One region of the Pedobacter sp. CAN_A7 genome, then DNA from elsewhere that is predicted to be linked to it. Evidence: riboswitches for the same ligand, from Rfam matches in the RefSeq annotation. Region 1 holds a riboswitch; each other region holds the start of a gene.
What was found. Region 1 has a riboswitch for S-adenosylmethionine ahead of IWX76_RS10860 (SusC/RagA family TonB-linked outer membrane protein). Riboswitches for the same ligand answer to the same signal wherever they lie in the genome.

Region 1 (3,282 bases):
TATCAAAACAGGTGGTTTAACGGCATTAGCTTTAAGTGCGTTGTCGGTATCTTCATGTCATGTATTGGCACCTTCCAGCACCCGGGGTGCCAATGACCAACCTACAACCGATAATTTTGAGTTAAACGAGCTCAGCGTGTTCGAATTGCAGAAAAAGATGGAAAACAAGACCTACACTTCCAAGTCCATCACAGCGCTTTACCTTCAGCGCATAGCCAAAATCGATCAAGCCGGTCCGCAATTACATGCCGTGATTGAGCTACACCCAAGCGCCTTACAAACGGCAGAAGAAATGGACAAGGAACGTGCCGCAGGAAAAGTGCGAGGACCCCTGCACGGTATCCCAGTGTTGATTAAAGACAATATTGATACGGGCGATGGCCTGTTAACTTCAGCAGGCTCACTTGCCTTGAGCGATAATTACCAAACCGAAGACGCCTTTATTATCAAAAGATTACGAGAGGCCGGTGCAGTCATCATCGGAAAAACCAATTTAAGTGAATGGGCAAACTTCCGCTCCTCGCGCTCCACCAGTGCCTGGAGTAGTCGCGGCGGACAAACAAAAAACCCTTATGTTTTAGATAGAAACCCTAGCGGCTCTAGTTCTGGTTCAGGCTCTGCCGTTGCAGCCAACCTTTGTGCATTGGCCATCGGTACAGAAACAGATGGTTCTATCATATCGCCCAGCTCGGTGAACAACCTGGTAGGCATTAAACCTACAGTAGGTTTATGGAGTAGAACCGGCATCATCCCCATCTCTAAAACCCAGGACACCGCAGGCCCTATGACCCGCAGCGTGACCGATGCCGCCATTTTATTGGGGGCCCTGACTGGCGTTGACGATCAGGATCCGGTAACCAAATACAGTGAAGGCAGGTTTAAAAAAGATTACACCACCTTTTTAAGGCCCGATGGATTGAAAGGTAAAAGACTTGGTGTAGAGAAATCAGCATTTAAACGCCATGCAGCAACAGACGAATTATTGAATGAGGCCATCAGGGTTTTACGCAGTCAGGGAGCTATAGTCACGGAAATATCCTTAAATGATACCCTTAAAAATGCAGGAGACGCTGAATTTACCGTATTGCTTTATGAATTTAAAGCTGGTTTAAATGCCTACCTGAGTGGCTGTAATTCTAAAATTAAAAGCCTTGCCGATGTCATTGCCTATAACAAAGTAAATGAAGCCACTATGATGCCCTTTTTTAAACAGGAAACATTGGAAAAAGCACAAATAAAAGGGGACTTAACAGAAAAAGAATACCTGGAGGCTTTGGAAAAATCACATGTACACAGTAAAAAAGCAATCGACCGGATATTAACTGACCATAACCTGGACGCCATCATTGCGCCTAGTAATGGCTTTCCCGTATGTATAGACTTGGTTAACGGCGATTACGATAATGGCTTTTATTTTTCTTCCGCTGCAGCCATGGCCGGTTATTCACACATCACCGTTCCTATGGGCAGCTGGCATGACTTGCCAATGGGTTTGTCATTTATTGGCACCGCCTATGCCGAACCTGCCCTACTCCTGGTTGCTTTTGCCTATGAACAAGCCAGTAACAAAAGAACATCACCGCAGTTTAAACCCGTGGTTGTATAATGAGGGTTCAGTACTTTCCCTCCTATTACAACTGTTCTGAATTGCACTAACTTATTATTGGTATGCTAAGCGTAATAAAGTATAAATTACAATCTCCTTTTCCCTGTTTTGTCTGTTTAATCTCAGAAAACGTTTATTTGAAATAAATCCTATAGAAATAATAGATTATTTCTAGCTTTGCAGGCAATTAGATGTTCATTGATTTTTATTTATCTAGAAAGACGGAGGGTATGGCCCTATGAAGTCTTAGCAACCTCTGCCCCTCCGGCAAAAGGTGCTAACTCCATCCACTACCTGTGGAAAGATAACTGAAAAGCCATTCATTGATATCTGGTTATTTAATCATTATAACCATTTTATTAAAACAGCAATCATGCAAAAACTTTACAAATATGCAGTGGGGATCATTCTATCCTTACTGGTTGTACAGACCGCTACAGCGCAATCGGTTCGTATAACAGGGGTGGTCACAGAACAAGCCGGTGGCGGTCCATTACCTGGGGTGAGTATTTATGTTAAGGGCACAACAAGCGGCACACAAACCGACCCCAACGGAAAATTTACGATCAGTGCTAATTCTGGTGACGTGTTAACAGTAGCGTACCTGGGTTTCGACAACAAGGAAATCCCGGTTACGGCCAGCACCAGCAACCTAACCATTCAGTTAGCCGAAGCATCAAACTCACTAAATGAAGTGGTGGTCACCGCCTTAAACATCAGCAAAGAGAAAAAATCTTTGGGTTATGCGGTACAGGAGCTGAAATCAAAAGACTTTTCTGAAGCCAAAGAAGCCAACCTGGTCAATTCTTTAGCCGGAAAAATAGCAGGTGTAAACATCACCAACAGCCAGGGCGATATGGGTTCTTCCCGTATCATCATTCGCGGCGAAACCTCTATTTCCGGAAATAATCAGCCTTTATTTGTTGTTGATGGGGTACCCGTAGACAACACGCAGAATTTAGGTGTGGCTGGTTCCAGAGATTTTGCCAATACCATATCTGATATCAACCCGGAAGACATTGAGTCGATGAGTGTGTTAAAAGGACCAAATGCGGCTGCCCTTTATGGCTCGAGAGCAGCGGCGGGTGTGGTGTTAATTACCACTAAAAAAGGAAGCGGTGCTCAAGGTCTGGGCATTAGTGTAAACTCCAACGCCACATTTTCTAACCTATTAACTCTTCCTGATTATCAAAACAGTTTCGGACAAGGTGCCAATGGTGAATTTAGCTATGTAGATGGCCGTGGGGGTGGTTTAAATGATGGAGTTGACGAAAGCTGGGGTCCACGATTAGATGGCCGGTTAATACCGCAGTTTAACTCTAATGGAGCAGCGGTGCCATTTATTGCACATCCTGATAATGTAAAAGACTTTTTTAACAATGGCCGCACTTTAAATAACGGTATCGCCATTGCAGGTGCTGGTGAAAAGTACGATATGCGTTTCTCTTATAATAACATGGATCAAACGGGTGTAATACCAAATTCATCGCAATCCAGAAACTCCTTTAACCTTAATACAACTTATAAAATTACACCTAAGTTAACCCTGGGTGCTATGGCAAACTATGTGAATAGCAGTGCCGATAACCTGCCAGGCTCTGGTGGCCGTAGGGCAAGCAGCACCATGTTGCAATTTACGTGGTTTGGGAGACAGGTGGATGTAAACGACCTGAGGA
Region 2 (3,282 bases), on a different contig from region 1:
CCAGGCCTTAACTCCTGGTAGCCATATTATTGCGCCCGATGACATGTATTGGGGTTTCAAGAAACAATTACAGTCTATTTTTGCAGACACCCTGCAATTTGACTTTGTCGACTTAACTGATCCATCTAACATCTCATCCTTTATCAAAAGCAATACAGCGATGATCTGGATCGAAACCCCTTCTAACCCTTTATTAAAAATCACCGACATTGAAGCCATCGCCAGCATCACTAAAAAACACGGCTTAATCCTGGCTTGTGACAGTACTTTTGCTTCTCCATGTTTACAAAACCCCATAGATTTAGGTGCCGACATCGTGATGCACTCCACCACTAAATACATTGGTGGCCATAGCGACGTTTTGGGCGGCGCCTTAATTACCGCCGCAAAAAACGAATTCTGGGAAAAAATCAAAAACATTCAGCAAATCGGGGGGGCTGTTTCTGCACCTTTCGACTGTTACCTGCTTTTACGCAGCATCAAAACACTGCCCTACCGCATGCGTGGTCATAGTGAAAATGGCATGGCCCTGGCATTACACCTGGAACAACATCCCCAGGTAGAAGCGGTATATTACCCTGGTTTGCCTTCACATCCTCAACATGAGGTTGCTAAAAAGCAAATGAGCGCTTTTGGAGGCATGCTGTCTATTTTGGTAAAGGGTGATGCCCTAACCGCACGTAAAGTGGTGAACAGCGTAAAAATTTTCTCGCAGGCCACCAGTTTAGGTGGTGTGGAAAGTTTAATTGAGCACCGGTTCTCTGTAGAGGGTCCTGATACTAAAACTCCTCAAAATTTAATACGCATATCCGTAGGCCTGGAACATATCGACGACCTTATTGCCGACATCAACCAGGCACTAGCCTAATTATATTGCTTTGTAGCGCATAAAAGTTAAATATTTCAGAATTTAATTTTGCGTTTAATTTTTATTCGCTACATTTGTTCATCATCAGCAAAAGCTGATTAAAGTCAATACCTTTTCGGTTTTGATTTATAAAGAAGTGGCGAGAGACAGGCTCAAAGACCCACTGGCAACCCTACCTAAAGGAAGAAGGTGCCAATTCCTGACCAGATAACAGATGTTAAATGGAAAGATAAAATTGAAACATTATGAAAACAAATCATCATCAAAATCGCGTTCGCGAAATCGTTAAGTCCCCAAGCTTTATCCTTGCAACTCACTGTTGTATGTGCTGCTGCATATACTAATTTTAAAAATCTTCCTGCTGTTACCTCACATCCGGAAGGCCTTCCTCATGAAGGTACGCTTTAGTCTATATGCTTCTATAAGCATCAGTCCAACAACAGTATCACTTAACATTTAATATCATGTCAGCAAACTTAAAATTTGAGACCCTACAATTACACGCAGGTCAGGAAATAGATCCAACAACAGGTTCACGTGCGGTGCCTATTTACCAAACCACTTCCTATGTTTTTAAAAACTCTGAACACGGCGCTAATTTATTTGCACTGAAAGAATTCGGCAATATCTATACCCGGATCATGAACCCCACTACGGATGTGTTTGAAAAGCGAATCGCGGCCCTCGAAGGTGGCGTAGCTGCAGTAGCGGTAGCATCAGGACAAGCGGCACAATTTATTGCCCTTAATAATATCCTCGAAGCCGGTGATAATTTTGTCTCCTCGTCGCATTTATATGGTGGTAGCTATAACCAGTTTAAAGTAAGCTTTAAAAGGTTAGGCATAGAAGTACGCTTTGCCGATGTTGACCAACCCGAAGATTTTAATGCCCTGATTGACGAAAAAACAAAAGCCATATACCTGGAAACAGTCGGCAACCCTTCCTTCAGCATCCCTGATTTTGAAAAAATAGCCGCTATTGCTAATAAACACGACCTGCCTCTGGTGGTCGATAATACCTTTGGCGCTGCCGGTTACCTATTCCGCCCTTTAGAACATGGCGCCCATGTAGTCGTAGAATCAGCCACTAAATGGATTGGTGGCCATGGTACCAGCATTGGTGGCGTGATTGTAGATGGAGGCAATTATAACTGGGGCAATGGCAAGTATCCACAATTCTCCAGTCCTGCCGAAGGTTACCATGGCCTCATATTTTCTGATGTCTTCGGTGCTGATGGCCCCTTTGGAAATATACAATTCGCTATCCGTGCCCGCGTAGAAGGCTTACGCGATTTCGGCCCTGCCTTGTCGCCATTCAACTCTTTCCTACTGATCCAAGGCTTAGAAACCTTGTCGCTACGCGTTCAGCGTCATGTAGACAATGCGCTTGAACTGGCTACCTGGCTAGAAAACCACCCTTTGGTACGCTCGGTAAGTTACCCAGGTTTGGAAAGCAGTCCTTATCACCACCTGGCTAAAAAGTATTTAAAAAATGGTTTCGGCGCGGTGCTTTCCTTTGAATTGGAAGGCAGTAAAACGGATGTAACCGGCGTAGTCGATAACCTTAAACTGGTGAGTCACCTGGCCAATATGGGCGATGCCAAAACACTGATTATTCAACCATCGGCTACTACCCACCAGCAACTAAGCGACAGTGAGCAAAAGGCTGCCGGCGTTACCCCTAACCAATTGCGTGTTTCTGTAGGTATTGAACATATTGATGATATCAAAGCCGATTTTGAACAGGCTTTTGAAAAAATAAAACAACAACAACAACACCAGCAACAGGAACCTGCCTAACCTAAGAACGAACAACAAAAAATGAGTACGATGAACACCTATAATTACCCGAAGATTTTTCAGCTGGAAAGTGGCAAAAAATTAAGGGGACTTCAGCAAGCCTACCAGACCTATGGAAAACTCAATGCAAAAAAAGACAATGTCATTTGGGCCTGTCATGCGTTGACGGCAAACGCTGATGTGTTGGACTGGTGGAAAGGGCTTTTTGGAAACAACAACCTGTTTAATCCCGACGAACATTATATTGTTTGTGCCAATGTGATTGGTTCTGCTTACGGCAGCAGCAATCCATTAAGCATAAACCCGGTTACCGGACTGCCCTATTACCTCGCTTTCCCAGAAGTTACCGTACGCGACATGGTTAAAGCGCACCAGTTGCTGGCTGCACACCTGGGCATTAAAGAGATTAAGGTATTAATTGGGGGCTCTTTAGGGGGGCAGCAAGCCGTAGAATGGGCAGTTACCGAACCTTCTAAAATTGAAAACCTGGTATTGGTGGCCACCAATGCACAGCATTCGCCATGGGGCATTGCCTTTAACGAGAGCCAGCGCATGGCCATTAGTGCCGACCGCACTTTCTATGCGCAACATCCCGAAGGTGGCTTAAAAGGACTT
Region 3 (3,282 bases), on a different contig from region 1:
GAGATGTTGGATACTCCGCCGCTTACTTTGGCGTAAGGCAGGTTTTCTTTAATCCAGCGTGTCGCATTGATAAAGTCGACCGCGTAATTATTATGTTCTTCCAGTCCGGTACCTACCGTCAGGATATTAGGATCGAAAATAATGTCTTCCGCAGGGAAGCCTACCTGGTCAACCAGCAGGTCGTATGAGCGCTTACAAATTTCTTTTCTACGTTCAAAGTTATCGGCCTGACCTTGCTCATCAAAGGCCATGACCACAACGGCAGCACCATATGACATGATTTTGCGCGCACTCTCTACAAACTTTTCTTCGCCTTCTTTAAGGGAAATGGAGTTTACAATGCCCTTACCCTGTAAACATTTCAAGCCCGCTTCAATGACCGTCCATTTAGAGGAATCGACCATGATGGGCAACTTTGAAATATCGGGTTCTGATGCAATCAGGTTTAGAAACTTGGTCATGGCGGCTTCCGAGTCAATCATGCCCTCGTCCATGTTCACGTCAATAATTTGTGCACCACCGGCAACCTGCTGGCGGGCAACAGTTAAGGCCGCTTCATAATCGCCACTTAAAATCAACTTAGAGAATTTTGGTGATCCGGTGATATTGGTACGCTCGCCAATGTTGACGAAAATACTTTCTGGGGTTACAGTAACGGCTTCTAAGCCACTGAGGCGCAAATAACGTTCCTGCGTTGGGATTTTGCGGGGTTTAATATTTTTTGCCTTTTTTGCAATACAGGCGATGTGTTCTGGTGTAGTGCCACAACAACCACCAGCGATATTTACAAAGCCATGTGCCATAAAATCTTCCACTAAATGGGCAGTCTCATGCGGCTGCTCATCATAAGCACCAAATTCATTCGGCAGTCCCGCATTGGGGTAAGCAGAAATGAAACAAGGAGCTTTTGCGGACAGTTCTTCAATATGGGGCCGCATTTCTTTAGCACCTAAGGCACAGTTAAAACCAATACTTAAAGGGTTTGCGTGAACTACAGAATTTAGAAAAGCTTCTACGGTCTGGCCAGATAAAGTTCTGCCGGAGGCATCGGTAATGGTGCCGGAGATCATGATTTCTATTTTCCTGCCGATGACCGCTTCATAGTTTTTGATGGCAAATATGGCGGCCTTGGCATTCAGGGTGTCGAAAATGGTTTCAATAAGTAATACATCGGCACCGCCGTCAACCAGCCCCTTAATCTGCTGGTCATAAGCATCCACGAGCTCATCGAAAGTAAGGGCACGGTATCCCGGGTCGTTTACATCGGGCGAGATGGATAAAGTTCTGTTGGTTGGGCCTACGGCACCAGCAACGAAACATTGACGTTCCGGATGGTTGGCCATAAACTCGGTAACGGCTTCTTTAGCAATACGGGCACCTTCAAAACTCATTTCATAGTCGAGGTCTTCCATCTGGTAATCGGCCAGTGAAATTCGTTGGGTGCTAAAGGTATTGGTTTCGATAATATCAGCCCCGGCGGCTAAATATTCCAGGTGGATGGATTTAATAATGTCCGGTCTAGTCAGGTTCAGGAGATCATTATTGCCTTTCACATCACATGGATGATCTTTAAAACGCGTTCCCCTGAAGTCTTCTTCTGTTAATATATGGCGTTGTATCATGGTGCCCATGGCGCCATCAATAATTAATATTCGTTTTTCAAGTTCTTCTCTGATACTCATTTGTCATCTTTGTTAAAGCGTAGGGGAGCCTCCCAGGATGATGAATCACCTGCGGTTGGGTATGCCATACTAAAAGCTTATTCGGGATTCCGGATAGGAGTCGATTCAACTTATCTTTCCAAAACGTTTATACGTTTTAGTAGAATGTAGCACCTTGTAAGCACAGGTTGCTAAGACTTCGCAGGGTCTAATCCCTCCGTCTTTCTCTATAAGCGTTACAAAGGTGCAACAAAGAAAAATCATTTCCAAGAAAATGGCTTGTAAAGCTTATAAAATAAGGAAGGCCATGCAAATATGCACGGCCTTCCAAATAATATTCTGATTGAGATTATTTTCTGCTTCCAAAAATTCTTAATAAGAAAAGGAAGATATTGATAAAATCAAGGTATAAAGATAAGGCACCCATGATGGCTAATTTCTTAGTATCCGCAACTGCTACCTGATCGCCGTTTTCTTCAATGCCTTCGCCAATACGTTTCAGTTTTTGAACGTCGTATGCAGTAAGGGCAGTAAAGATGGCTACACCAAAGAAACTCATGATATAATCAAAAGTAGAGCTTCCCAGGAACATGTTGATCACACTGGCAATCACCAAACCAATTACACCAACCATAAGGATGGGGCCGAATTTACTCAAATCAGTTTCGGTGGTATAACCCAGCACGGCCATGATTCCGAAGATACCGGCAGCAGAAGCAAAACAAGCCACTACTGAACCAGCGGTATAGGTAAGCAAGATAAAACTTAAACTAATGCCCGTTAATACTGAATAGGCTACGAATATACCCAGCAAAGCAGGGTAAGAAAGGCGACTTAAACCTGCGCTCATCAATAACACCAAGGCTAATGGAGAGAACATGGCTACATAACCTAATATACTCATGCCAGCACGGTTCCCAGCGGCATCATATTTTATTAAATAATCCATTGCGGCAGGGGTATTTGCCATAAATACAGCTGCCAATGTCGATACACCCAAAGCAACGAACATCCATAAGAAGACATTAGCAAAGAAACGTTTCGCAACAACTCCTGTTTGTTGTTGAACATACTCTGGCTTATGTGCCCAGTTGTAATTATTATTGTTATCCATGTGTTTTAATTTTATTTAAAGATACGTATACTTTGTTCTTTACAAAAGCTATGCCCCGAGCCTTTTTGTCAGAATTTCTTCAACTTTCTTGAAAATCTGTAAAGGTTTTAACGTCCTCCATGCCATTTCGTCAAGCAATCCGCCGAAATTAATGTAGTAGTCGATATTAGATTCCCTGAATTCTTCGATCACATGCGGATTGAAATTTAAGCCGGTAATCCATCCATCTTCTACATCCTGGAACCATTCCTCGTAATAACTATCCTCGGAGGAATGAAAGTTCAATACATTTTCACCGATAAGGATGAATTTATTAATTCCTTCATCAATCATCAACTCTAAAATCTCTCTTTTCAAGAGCATAATGTCATTGTTAATGGCATCATTCCATTCGCCCATCAGTTCAATGATGGCATACTGGCGATCATAATCTACATAAAGCACTTTAATGTAAAGTGTTGTTGACCCAAAATCATCCCACTGCGGGTGGATCAGAAAATTATAGAG

Region 2: another riboswitch for S-adenosylmethionine. It lies ahead of IWX76_RS03825 (O-acetylhomoserine aminocarboxypropyltransferase/cysteine synthase family protein); the one in region 1 lies ahead of IWX76_RS10860 (SusC/RagA family TonB-linked outer membrane protein).
Region 3: another riboswitch for S-adenosylmethionine. It lies ahead of metH (methionine synthase); the one in region 1 lies ahead of IWX76_RS10860 (SusC/RagA family TonB-linked outer membrane protein).

What each region holds. Positions count from the first base shown of each region.
Region 1 is NZ_JADOUW010000002.1:1,104,896-1,108,177, reverse strand. Features, by position in the region: gene IWX76_RS10865 (amidase) at 1-1,606, shown strand, start outside; SAM riboswitch class I at 1,813-1,917, shown strand; gene IWX76_RS10860 (SusC/RagA family TonB-linked outer membrane protein) at 1,980-3,282, shown strand, end outside.
Region 2 is NZ_JADOUW010000001.1:848,989-852,270, forward strand. Features, by position in the region: gene IWX76_RS03820 (trans-sulfuration enzyme family protein) at 1-868, shown strand, start outside; SAM riboswitch class I at 992-1,104, shown strand; gene IWX76_RS03825 (O-acetylhomoserine aminocarboxypropyltransferase/cysteine synthase family protein) at 1,333-2,667, shown strand; gene IWX76_RS03830 (homoserine O-acetyltransferase family protein) at 2,689-3,282, shown strand, end outside.
Region 3 is NZ_JADOUW010000004.1:111,435-114,716, reverse strand. Features, by position in the region: gene metH (methionine synthase) at 1-1,682, opposite strand, end outside; SAM riboswitch class I at 1,790-1,897, opposite strand; gene IWX76_RS15275 (Bax inhibitor-1/YccA family protein) at 2,011-2,775, opposite strand; gene IWX76_RS15270 (hypothetical protein) at 2,824-3,282, opposite strand, start outside.